DNA from 2 places in the Dyella ginsengisoli genome. Region 2 is predicted to be linked to the other one. Evidence: predicted binding sites of a transcription regulator. Region 2 holds the regulator's gene; the other holds the start of a gene.

Region 1 (5,012 bases), on a different contig from region 2:
GGCGGACAGTTGCGACACGACGCGTGCCGGCATTCATGCGTCTGGCCCTTGCGGCCTTGCCGGTCCTGTTCGCGATCCAGCTTGCCGGCTGCGCGCTGGTCCACGTCAAGCAGGACAACCCCCGCACCTACGACGAGAACCGCCGCGGCGACGTGCTCACCACCGGCGCGCTGAGCTTCGCCACGCGCAATGCGATCTCCCGTCTCGGCCTCGATCCGGACGGGTGCGTCACCGTCGCCAAGCCCTGTATTCAGGCGCTGCGACAGGCGACCCTGCTCGACAACGACGCGCGCCTCTCGGCGTTGGCCGAGCTGGCGCTGGGCGAGGCACTGAAGGTCGACAAGACCGCGACCGACACCGACACGCATCGCGTCAGCGGCTATCTCGACGCGGCGCGTTACGCCTACGCCTACCTGTTCTTCGGCGACCGCTCGCCGCGCGAGCGTGCGTTCGAGGATCGCCAGACCCAGGTGCGCGACGACTACAACTACGCCGTCGAACGGGTGGCCGCGCTGATGTTCGAACAAGGCCAGCGGGCCGGGCGGTTCCATCCGCCGGTGCCCGGCAGCACCCAGGCGGTGGATGGCTGGCAGCTGCGCTACGGCAACATCGAGCTGGTGCTGCCGCGCGGCGCGCCGAAGCTGGAGGCGATGGTGCCCGCCTCGCGCCTGCGCATCGACGGGCTGGAAAGCGTCTACCGCCGCGACGGTCTGGGCGCCGAAGTGGTGATGGTGGCGCGCCCCACCGTCCAGGCCCGGCGCGCCAAGGCCACGCCGTTCGCCGACACCGGCTATCTGCCCGCCACCGTGCTGCTCACTTTCCCCGGCGACTCGCTGGCCGCCGTGCTCGACACGCGCGAGGCGGTGGTCGACGCGCTCGATCCGTACCGCCGGGACACTGCGCAAATGGACGGCCAAACGGTGCCGCTGGCCGCCAATTTCAGCGCGCCGTACGCCCTGTGGTTGGCCGATTCGGGCTTCGGCCGCAAGGCCATCGACAATCTGCTCGGGCGAGACAACGCGCTCGATCACCCGCGCGTGTTCCTCATGCAGCCGTACGACCCCGAGCGACTGACCGTGGTGATGATCCACGGCCTGGCGTCCAGCCCCGAGGCCTGGGTGAACCTCGCCAACGAGGTGATGGGCGACGAGGCGCTGCGCAAGCGCTACCAGATCTGGGAGGTCTACTACCCGACCAACGTGCCGATCCCGGTCAACCTGGTGCAGATCCGCGCGGCGCTGGCGCGGACCTTCGCCGCGCTCGACCCCAGCGGCACCGCGCCGGCCAGCCACCACGTCACGCTGATCGGGCACAGCATGGGCGGCGTGATCGCGCGGCTGCTGGTGGTCAACAGTGGCGACACGCTGTGGCAACGCATCTTCCACGCGCCGCCGGATTCGCCGCGGCGCAAGCGGCTCGCCGCGCTGGCGCCGTACCTTTCCATCACGCCGCTGCCCGGTGTGGACGAGGCGATCTTCCTGGCGGCCCCGCATGCCGGCACGCCGGTGGCCGGGCACTGGTTGGCGCGCATGGCAGCCAAGCTGATCCGCCTGCCCAAGACCCTGCTCGATGCCACCGCGCGCATTGCCGATGCGCTGGCCGGCGAGCTGCCAGAACAGGCCGCGCTGTTCCGCACCGCCCCCACCGGCGTCGACCTGCTGCGCGATACCAACCCGTACCTGCGCGCCACCGCGAAACTGCCGATCGTCCCCGACGTACGCTATCACTCCATCATCGCCCGGCGCAGCGCGGAAGGGCCGCTGGAACAATCCACCGATGGCTTCGTGCCCTATGCCAGCGCGCATCTCGATGGAGCAGCCAGCGAGAAGGTGATCGTCTCCGGCCACAGCGTGCAGGAGACGCCGCAGGCGATCCTGGAGATCCGCCGCATCCTGCGCGAGCACGCCGGACTGGGGCAGGGGGATGCGGTGCTGCCTTCATCAGGCGCGCGCTGAAAAGGTCGGCATGTCCGCACGCTCGGCACGGTGGCCTCGGCGAAGACTCCACCATTGCCCTGAGCTATGCCGTGCCAATCCCCTCTCCCTCCGGGAGAGGGGTCGGGGCGAGGGTTCGGTCGGAGCGAGATTCACTGTCTTGTCGGATCACCCATCGCGTACTGACCGAACCCTCATCCGTCGCTGCGCGCCACCTTCTCCCGAGGGGAGAAGGAAACGCCCGTGAGGCGATCGATCGTCGTGCAGTCACGCGCATGCCCAGAGCCGGCGCCCCGCTGGCGAAGTCGAAGCGCCGCAGCCCGCCAAGCGAACGGAAATCGCAACGCTCCAACAATCCCCTCTCCCTCCGGGAGAGGGGTCGGGGCGAGGGTTCGGTCGGAGCGAGATTCACTGTCCTGTCGGATCCCCCATCGCGCACCGACCGAACCCTCATCCGTCACTGCGCGCCACCTTCTCCCGGGGGGAGAAGGAAATGCCCGTGAGGCGATCGATCGTCGTGCAGTCACGCGCGTGCCCAGAGCCGGCGCGCCCTCCCAACCGTTCGCGCAGAGCGTGGCCGGCACCCCGCCGGCGAAGTCGAAGCGCCGCCGCCCAGTCCCGTGCCGGCTGGCGCCCCCAGCCATCCACGCCCCCGAGCCGCGCCGCTCAATGCCCCGCCTCCCGCCCACCATCACTCTCATCATCGCTGCGCACCTGCGCATGGCTGATCAGCGCGAAGATCAGGCTGCCGCCCACGATGTTGCCGGCCAGCGTGGGCAGGGCAAAGCGCATCACGTAGTCGCCCATGCTGGCCGCGCCGTCGAACACCAGGTAGAGCACCTCCACCGAGCCCACGATGATGTGGGTGAAGTCGCCCAGCGCGATCACGTAGGTGACGATCACGATCACCGCGATCTTGCCGCGTTCGGCCGCCGGCAGCAGCCACACCATGGTGGCGATCAGCCAGCCCGCCGCGATGCCCTTGGTGAACATCTGCCAAGGCGTGTTCTGCATCAGCGCCGCCCCCACCGCGTGCAGCGAGGCCTGGGTAGACGCATCGAACAGCTGCAGGTGCAGCACGCCCCACGCAAACAGCGCGCCACCGACCACATTGCCGGCGAACACCACACCCCACAGCCGCAGCAGACAGCCCAACTTGGCCCAGCCGGGGTCGGTCATCAGCGGCAGCACCGCCGTCATGGTGTTCTCGGTGAACAGCTGCTGGCGCGCCAGGATCACCACCAGAAAACCGAACGGATAGCCCAGGCATTCGATCAGGAACGCGCCGGGCAACCCCTCCACGTGATGGTGGAGCAGGGCGCGCGCCAGCATCGAGAAACCCATGGTCATGCCGGCTGCCAGCGACGACCAGCCCAGCGCCGACACGCTGCGCGCCAGCTCCTGTTCGCCCTCGCGGCGAATCGTCTCGTGCAGCACCACCGGCCGCGGCGGGCGCAGGTGATGTACGTCGCCGCGTTCCTCGCGCGACATGGCAAAGCCCTCGCCATCCTCCTTGGTGGTCTGCTCTTTGCTGGCCAGCTGGCTCATGGCGGCATCCCGGGGTGATCAATCCGGCCACCCTAGGCGGTTCACCGTCATGCTCGCGTCGTGAGCCGCCTCAAGTCGCACGTACGTGCGCCGATAAGCCAGTCAGTAGCCCCATTTCCCTGGCCCGCAGCGTGTCGCGGCCCTTGTTCTGTCATGGCCCTCGCGGAGGGTTGCGCATGGTCTTGCTTGCCGGTGTGTTGTTGACGCTTGCCACCTCCGATGCCCCGCCGATCGCGTGGCCTTCGGGCGGCGCGTATGCGGCCGGGGGCGGGATCATGCTGACCCTGATCGGGCTCGTCTCGCGCGTCGGCCTTCGGCGCAGCGGCAGTGCGCGCAACGCGCTGGCGGCATTCATCGCCGCGCGGCTGGAGCGCATCATGCTCGGCGGCGCGGAGAACTCGTTCTTTCTCGATCGCCTCAAGGCCAAGACCAGCGAAGATGTGGCGCGCGCCCGCGAGATCGCCGGCCATGCCGATGCCATCGCCGACACCACCCGCCAGATCGCCGACGGCGCCGCCCGCGCCAGCGACGTGGCCGCGCGTTCGCGCCAGGAGAGCGAGCGCGGCAGCGCCGAGATCGCCCGCAGCCTGGGCCGCTTCCAGCAGGCGCGCGAACGTGCCGCCGCCACGGTGCAGGACATGCGCACCCTGCAGCAGCAGGCCGAGACCATCCAGCGCATCGCCGATGTCATCGGCGGCATCGCCATGCAGACGCACCTGCTCTCGCTCAACGCGTCCATCGAGTCCGCTCGCGCCGGCGAGCACGGCAAGGGCTTCGCCGTGGTGGCGCACGAAGTGCGTGAGCTGGCCCATCGCGCCCGCGACGCCTCCAAGGAAATCCTGGCTTCGCTGCACGACGTGCACGACCAGGCCGACCGCACCGCCAGCGCCATGCAGGCGCTCAGCGACGAGGTGAACCAGGGTGCCGAGCAGGCCGAGGTGGCCGTGGAGGTGCTCGGCCGCATCGGCCATCTCGCGGCCGACGCCGAGCAGGAGATCCAGCGCATCGCCGGCATGGCCGCCACCCACGTCGACGCCACGCGGCAGATATCCGGTGCCGTGCAGGCGATGCTCGAGGGCCTTGCCCATACCGAGAGCGAACTGCCCAAGGCCGCCGACGCCAGCCTCGCCCAGGCGGATGTGGCCGAAGAACTGTTCGACGCCACCATCGACCAGGCCGACGAGCTGCACCTGCGCCTGCGCCAGGCGGCCATGCGTGCCGCAGCCCAAGTGAGCGCGCAGTTCGAGCGCAGCATCGACGAGGGCCGCATCACGCTGGACGATCTGCTCGACCGCGCCTACCAGAGCGTGCCCGGCACGCGGCCGGAGAAATTCCGCACCCGCTACGACAGCTACACCGACGAAGTGCTGCCGCCCATCCAGGAGCCGGTGCTGGCCGCCAACCCCGAGGCCGCGTTCGCCTGTTCGATGGACGACGGCGGCTACTTCGGCACGCACAACCGCGCCTTCTCGCAGCCGCTCACCGGCGACTACGAGAAAGACGTGAAGGTCAGCCGCTCCAAGCGTCGAT
Region 2 (5,012 bases):
AAGTCGTCGCGCAGTTCGGCGTCGAAGGAGGGATCCATCTAGCGGTTTCCGGCAGGCAGCACGACGCCCGCCGCATGACGGCAGGCGTGGGAGAGGCGACGCAGCGTCGGCGCGATCACCGTCATGCGCGGGCTCAGAATCCGAACTCGCTCAGCAGGCGATCGGCCTCGTCCTGGCTGTTGATCTTTTCCACCGCCTCGACCGGCTCGCGGCCGGAGAGCGCGCCGGTGAGGCGCACCAGTTCGAGCATGGACGACTCCACCGAGCCGATGAAGGCGACCACCTTCTTGATGCGCTGGCCGGAGAGGTCCTGCCAGGACTGCGCCATCACCATGTCGTTGAGGCCGGCGTTGCAGCTCTGCGCGAAGGCGCTGGCCTGCTGCGCCAGCGCGCAGACGGCGTCGCTGCCGGCGGGATCCGTGGCGAGGATGGTCGCGGCGTTGTGCGCCAGCGCCTCGGCCTCCGGGCGGGTGCGTTCGGCGAAATCCAGCGTGCGGTGCGCGGCCTGCGAGCTCATCTCCAGCACGTCCTGCAGGTGCTTGCGCGCGTCGGTGACGCTGTCCGGATAGCCGTCCTGCACCAGCTCGCCGCCGAGGCGACGCACGGCGTCGTGCAGGTCGCGGGCCAGCAGGCCGAGCGCGCGGAACAGCTTCTGCTCGCGCTGGCGCACGATGGAATCGAGCGCCTGCTCGAAGGCCGGGCCATCAGGGCTGTTGAGCAGCTCGTGCAGCTCGTTGGGCAGCGCGTCGGGGGTGAGGGTGAGTTGGGCGCTCATGCGGAAGCTCCTGCCGCGGCGAGCCGCTCGAAGATCTTGGTGAGTTTTTCCTGCAGCGTGGCGGCGGTGAACGGCTTGACGATGTAGCCGTTCACGCCGGCCTGGGCGGCGGCGATGATCTGGTCGCGGTTGTTCTCGGCGGTGACCATCAGCACCGGCAGCCCCTTCAGCGAGGCCTCGGCGCGGATCGCGCGCAGCAGGTCGATGCCGGTCATGTTGGGCATGTTCCAGTCGGTCACGACCATGTCGAACGGCTGGCTCTTGAGCATCACCAGCGCGTTCTCGCCGTCGTCGGCCTCCTGGATCAGCTGGCCGGAGAAACCCAGCTCCACGAGCAGGTTCCGCACGATGCGGCGCATGGTGGAAAAGTCGTCCACCACCAGGATCTTCATGTTCTTGTTCAAGCCCGTCTCCACTTGCACGATGGGTCGCCGTGCGCCAGCCCGTAGGTAAGTTGTGTTGCCCGCGTTGCTCAGTCGTCGTCGCGCCAGCCGGTCATGCGCGCGCGCAGCCGGATGATCGCCTGGCCGTGGATCTGGCAGACCCGCGACTCGGTGACGCCGAGCACCGCGCCAATCTCTTTGAGGTTCAGTTCCTGCTCGTAGTACAGCGACATCACCAGCTGCTCGCGCTCGGGCAGCGTGGTGATCGCATCGATCAGCGCCTGGCGCATGCCGGTCTGCTCGATGTCCTCGGCGGGAGTGAGCGTGCTCGAATCGGCCACGTCCATTGCCGGGCTGCCGTCGCCGTCGTCCGGCGCCGTGAGGCTCAGCAATCGGGAGCTGGCCGCATCGGCCAGCACCTGGTGGTATTCATCGGCCGTCAGCCCCAGCCGTTTCATCACCTCCGCGTCGTCGGCATCCGCACCGGTCTCCACCTCGATCTGGCGCACCACCTCGGCTACTTCGCGCGCCTTGCGATGCACCGAGCGCGGCGTCCAGTCGGTCTTGCGCAACTCGTCGAGCATGGCGCCACGGATGCGGATGCCGGCGTACGTCTCGAAGCTGGCCGAACGATCGGTGGCGTAGTTACGCGACGCCTCCAGCAGCCCGATCATGCCGGACTGGATCAGATCGCCCACGTCGACGCTGGGCGGCAGCCGCCCCATCAGGTGATAGGCGATGCGCCGCACCAGCGGCGCATGCGTCTTCACCAGTTCGTCGGCGCTTTGCCGTTGAAGTTGCAGGTATTCGGTTGCCACGCTCATCTCACCACCCCGTCGCCGGTGCAGCCTGACCACTGAAAAATGCGATGCGGTCGAGACCCGGGCGATCGGGTTCTGCCCATGTAACGGCCGCACCGGCCAATTGCTTGAATGCCTGCGCCGAACGGCTGCCCGGCGCCACATCCACCACCGCGTTCTGGCGGCGGATGGCCTGGCGCAGGCGCTCGTCCTGCGGCACCCAGCCCATGAAATCGAGCATCACGTCGAGGAAGCGGTCGGTGACCCGCGCCAGCTTCTGGTGCAGCGCCTTGGCCTCGCCGAGGTTGCGCACCATGTTCGCCACCATGTGCAGGCGCTTCACGCCGAAGTCGCGGCTGAGCACCTTGGCCATGGCGTAGGCGTCGGTGATGGAGGCGGGCTCGTCGCACACCACCAGCACCACGTCGTCGGCCGCGGCGGCGAACATCGCCACCGAGTCGGAGATGCCGGCGGCGGTATCCACCAGCAGGAAGTCGGGCACCTGGGGCAGCTCGTCGAAGGCGCGGATCACCGCGGCCTGCTCGCCGGAGCCCAGCTGCGCCAGCCGGCGCGCGCCGGAGCCGGCGGGAATCACCTTCAGCCCGTGCGGCGCCTCCAGCACCAGGTCGGACAGGCCACACAGGCCGTCGAGCATGTGGCCCAGGTGACGCGAGGGCGCCAGGCCGAGCAGCACGTCGACGTTGGCCAGGCCCATGTCGGCATCCAGCAGCATCGTCTCGTGGCCCATCATGGCCAGCGTCATGCCCAGGTTCACCGCCACCGTGGTCTTGCCTACGCCGCCCTTGCCGCCGCACACCGCGATGGTGCGGCAGCGCTGGCGCGTGGGGCGCCGGTCGAGGTTGGCCGCCTGCGTCGGCGCGTGGTGGACGACGGGTGGCGCGGCCATCTCGGTGAGCGACGAAACCATCTGCTTGAGTCCCCAGGCCTGATTCTTGATGAAGGCGCGCTCTTCCAGCGTGCCGGCGGAAAACGATGCGGGCGACAGCACGGCGCTCATGCGCTGGCCACCGCGAAACCGAAGCGCTCGGCCAGCGCGCTGTCGTCCAGCGTGGGGGCCGTGGCGGCGGATGTCTTGAGTACGTGGGCGGCGCGCAGCACCAGCACGCGGGCGTCGGCCACGGCGAGGTCTTCGGGCACGCGCTGGCCGTCGGTGGTGTAGTCCAGCGGCAGCTTGTGGCGGATCAGCACCGACAGCGCGCCGCCGAGGCTGGGCGCTTCGTCGAGCTTGGTGAACAGCACGCTGGCCGGAGCCAGCGGCATGTACGCGCGCACCGATTCCTCCAGCGACTGCGCCTGCGCGTTGGCGGCCAGCACCAGCGAGATGCGCAGCGCGATGCCGTCGCTATGGGCGACCTCGTTGAGCACGTCCATCTGCTGCTCCAGCCGCGGATCGGAGCCGGACACGCCGGCGGTGTCGATCAGCACGGTGTGCTTGCCCTTGAGCATCTCCAGCACCTGGCGCAGGCTCGCCGCGTCGTCGGCCGGGTACACGCGCACGCCGAGCAGGCGGCCGTAGTGCTCCAGCTGCGCGGCGGCGCCGATGCGGTAGTTGTCGGTGCTGACCAGCGCCACGTTGGCGGCGCCGTGGCGCACCACCGCCCTGGCCGCCAGTTTTGCGATGGTGGTGGTCTTGCCCACGCCGGTGGGGCCGACCAGCGCGATCATGCCGCCGTCGCTGTCGCCGCGGCCGCTGATGGCCACATTGCGGCTGAGCATGCCCAGCGGCAGGTAGCGCGCCTGCTCGGGACTGATCTGCTCGGGCAGGTCGTCGGCGAGCTGGCGGGCGACGTCAGCGTCGATGCCCAGCCGGGTGAATTCGCGCAGCACGCGGGCACGCAGCGGATGGCGGCGCTCCATGTCGTTCCAGGCCAGGCTGGACAGCTGCATCTCCAGCATCTCGCGCAGGCTGCCGAGCTCGGCGCGCATGCGCGCGGTGTCCTGCATGGCGCGTTCCACCGCCGGATGCATCGGCACCGGTTCCTCGGCAGCAGCGCGGGCGACGGCGGCCGGCGCGATCGCGGGGGCACTTGTGGTGGGGGTCGTGTTCGGTGCGGCCGGCGCGGTGCGCGCCGCAGCCGCCGGCGGCGTGGCGCGTGGGGCGACCGGCGCCTCGGCGCGAACCACCGGTGCGACCGGCGCACGCGTCGGCGCGGGACGGGCGACGGTCGGCGGCACGGCGGACTCGATGCGCGCGGCGGCCACCGGCACCTCCGGCACCTCCGGCACGGACGGCGCGGCCGCAGCGCTGGCGGTCTGTCGACGCCACAGGCGCGGCGACGGGGATTCCTCCACCGCCGGCGTCGATGCCTTGCCGGCCGGCGCCGGCGCTTCGTCACCGGCCGGCACGCCGTGGCGGGCGGCCTCGCGTACCAGGGCCTCGTCGTAGTCGAGCGCGGCGATGATCTCGATGCCCTCGGCCAGGCGGCGGGTGGAGAGGATCACCGCATCCGGGCCCTGCTCCTCGCGCACCAGCTTCATGGCCTGGCGCATGTCCGATGCGACGAAACGTTTGATCTTCATGCGTGCTTGCTCCGCAGCGAATGGCGGGAAACCGGGGACGAGGCGCGCGGTGCGGTGCGGCGGACGGAGTCGGCGGCGAACACCACGATGCCGGCGGGATGACGCGCCACGCGCTGCCAGCTCGGCGCCGTTGGCATGGCCGCTGGGCGGCTCGACTCTCGCTTCTCACTTCTCATCACGCACTCCTCGCTCAGCGTCCCAGTGCCTGCACCAGCCGCACCCGGCGGTTGTCGGGCACCTCGTTGTAAGCGAGTACGTGCAGGTTCTGTGCCACGTGGCGGGTGAAGCGCGCGAGCCAGGTGCGCAGCTGCGGCGCGACCAGCAATACCGCCGGTTCGCCGCTCATTTCCTGCTTGCGCGCGGCCTCGGCCACGCCCTGCTGCAGGCGGTCGGCCAGCCCCGGCTCCACCGCCGCACCGGTGCCGCCGTTGCCGGTGAGCGAGCTCATCAGGATCTGCTCCAGCTCCGGCGCCAGCGTGATGACGGGCACCTCGGTGCCCAGCCCGATGATCT

Evidence for each region. The regulator FliA, encoded in region 2, starts transcription of late flagellar genes. The targets are predictions, from matches to a motif close to TAAAGTTTNNCNNNCNNNGGCCGATAA.
Region 1: ISP17_RS17340 (methyl-accepting chemotaxis protein) is a predicted target of FliA. The motif match lies at 3,553-3,579, and genes of this name have one in related genera.

The regions. Positions count from the first base shown of each region.
Region 1 covers NZ_JADIKM010000005.1:316,893-321,904, forward strand. Annotated here, with positions in the region: gene ISP17_RS17330 (esterase/lipase family protein) at 36-1,955, shown strand; gene ISP17_RS17335 (formate/nitrite transporter family protein) at 2,601-3,482, opposite strand; gene ISP17_RS17340 (methyl-accepting chemotaxis protein) at 3,758-5,012, shown strand, end outside.
Region 2 covers NZ_JADIKM010000001.1:1,115,191-1,120,202, reverse strand. Annotated here, with positions in the region: gene ISP17_RS05045 (chemotaxis protein CheA) at 1-38, opposite strand, end outside; gene ISP17_RS05040 (protein phosphatase CheZ) at 134-775, opposite strand; gene ISP17_RS05035 (chemotaxis response regulator CheY) at 772-1,179, opposite strand; gene ISP17_RS05030 (RNA polymerase sigma factor FliA) at 1,248-1,982, opposite strand; gene ISP17_RS05025 (MinD/ParA family protein) at 1,984-2,976, opposite strand; gene flhF (flagellar biosynthesis protein FlhF) at 2,973-4,499, opposite strand; gene flhA (flagellar biosynthesis protein FlhA) at 4,690-5,012, opposite strand, start outside.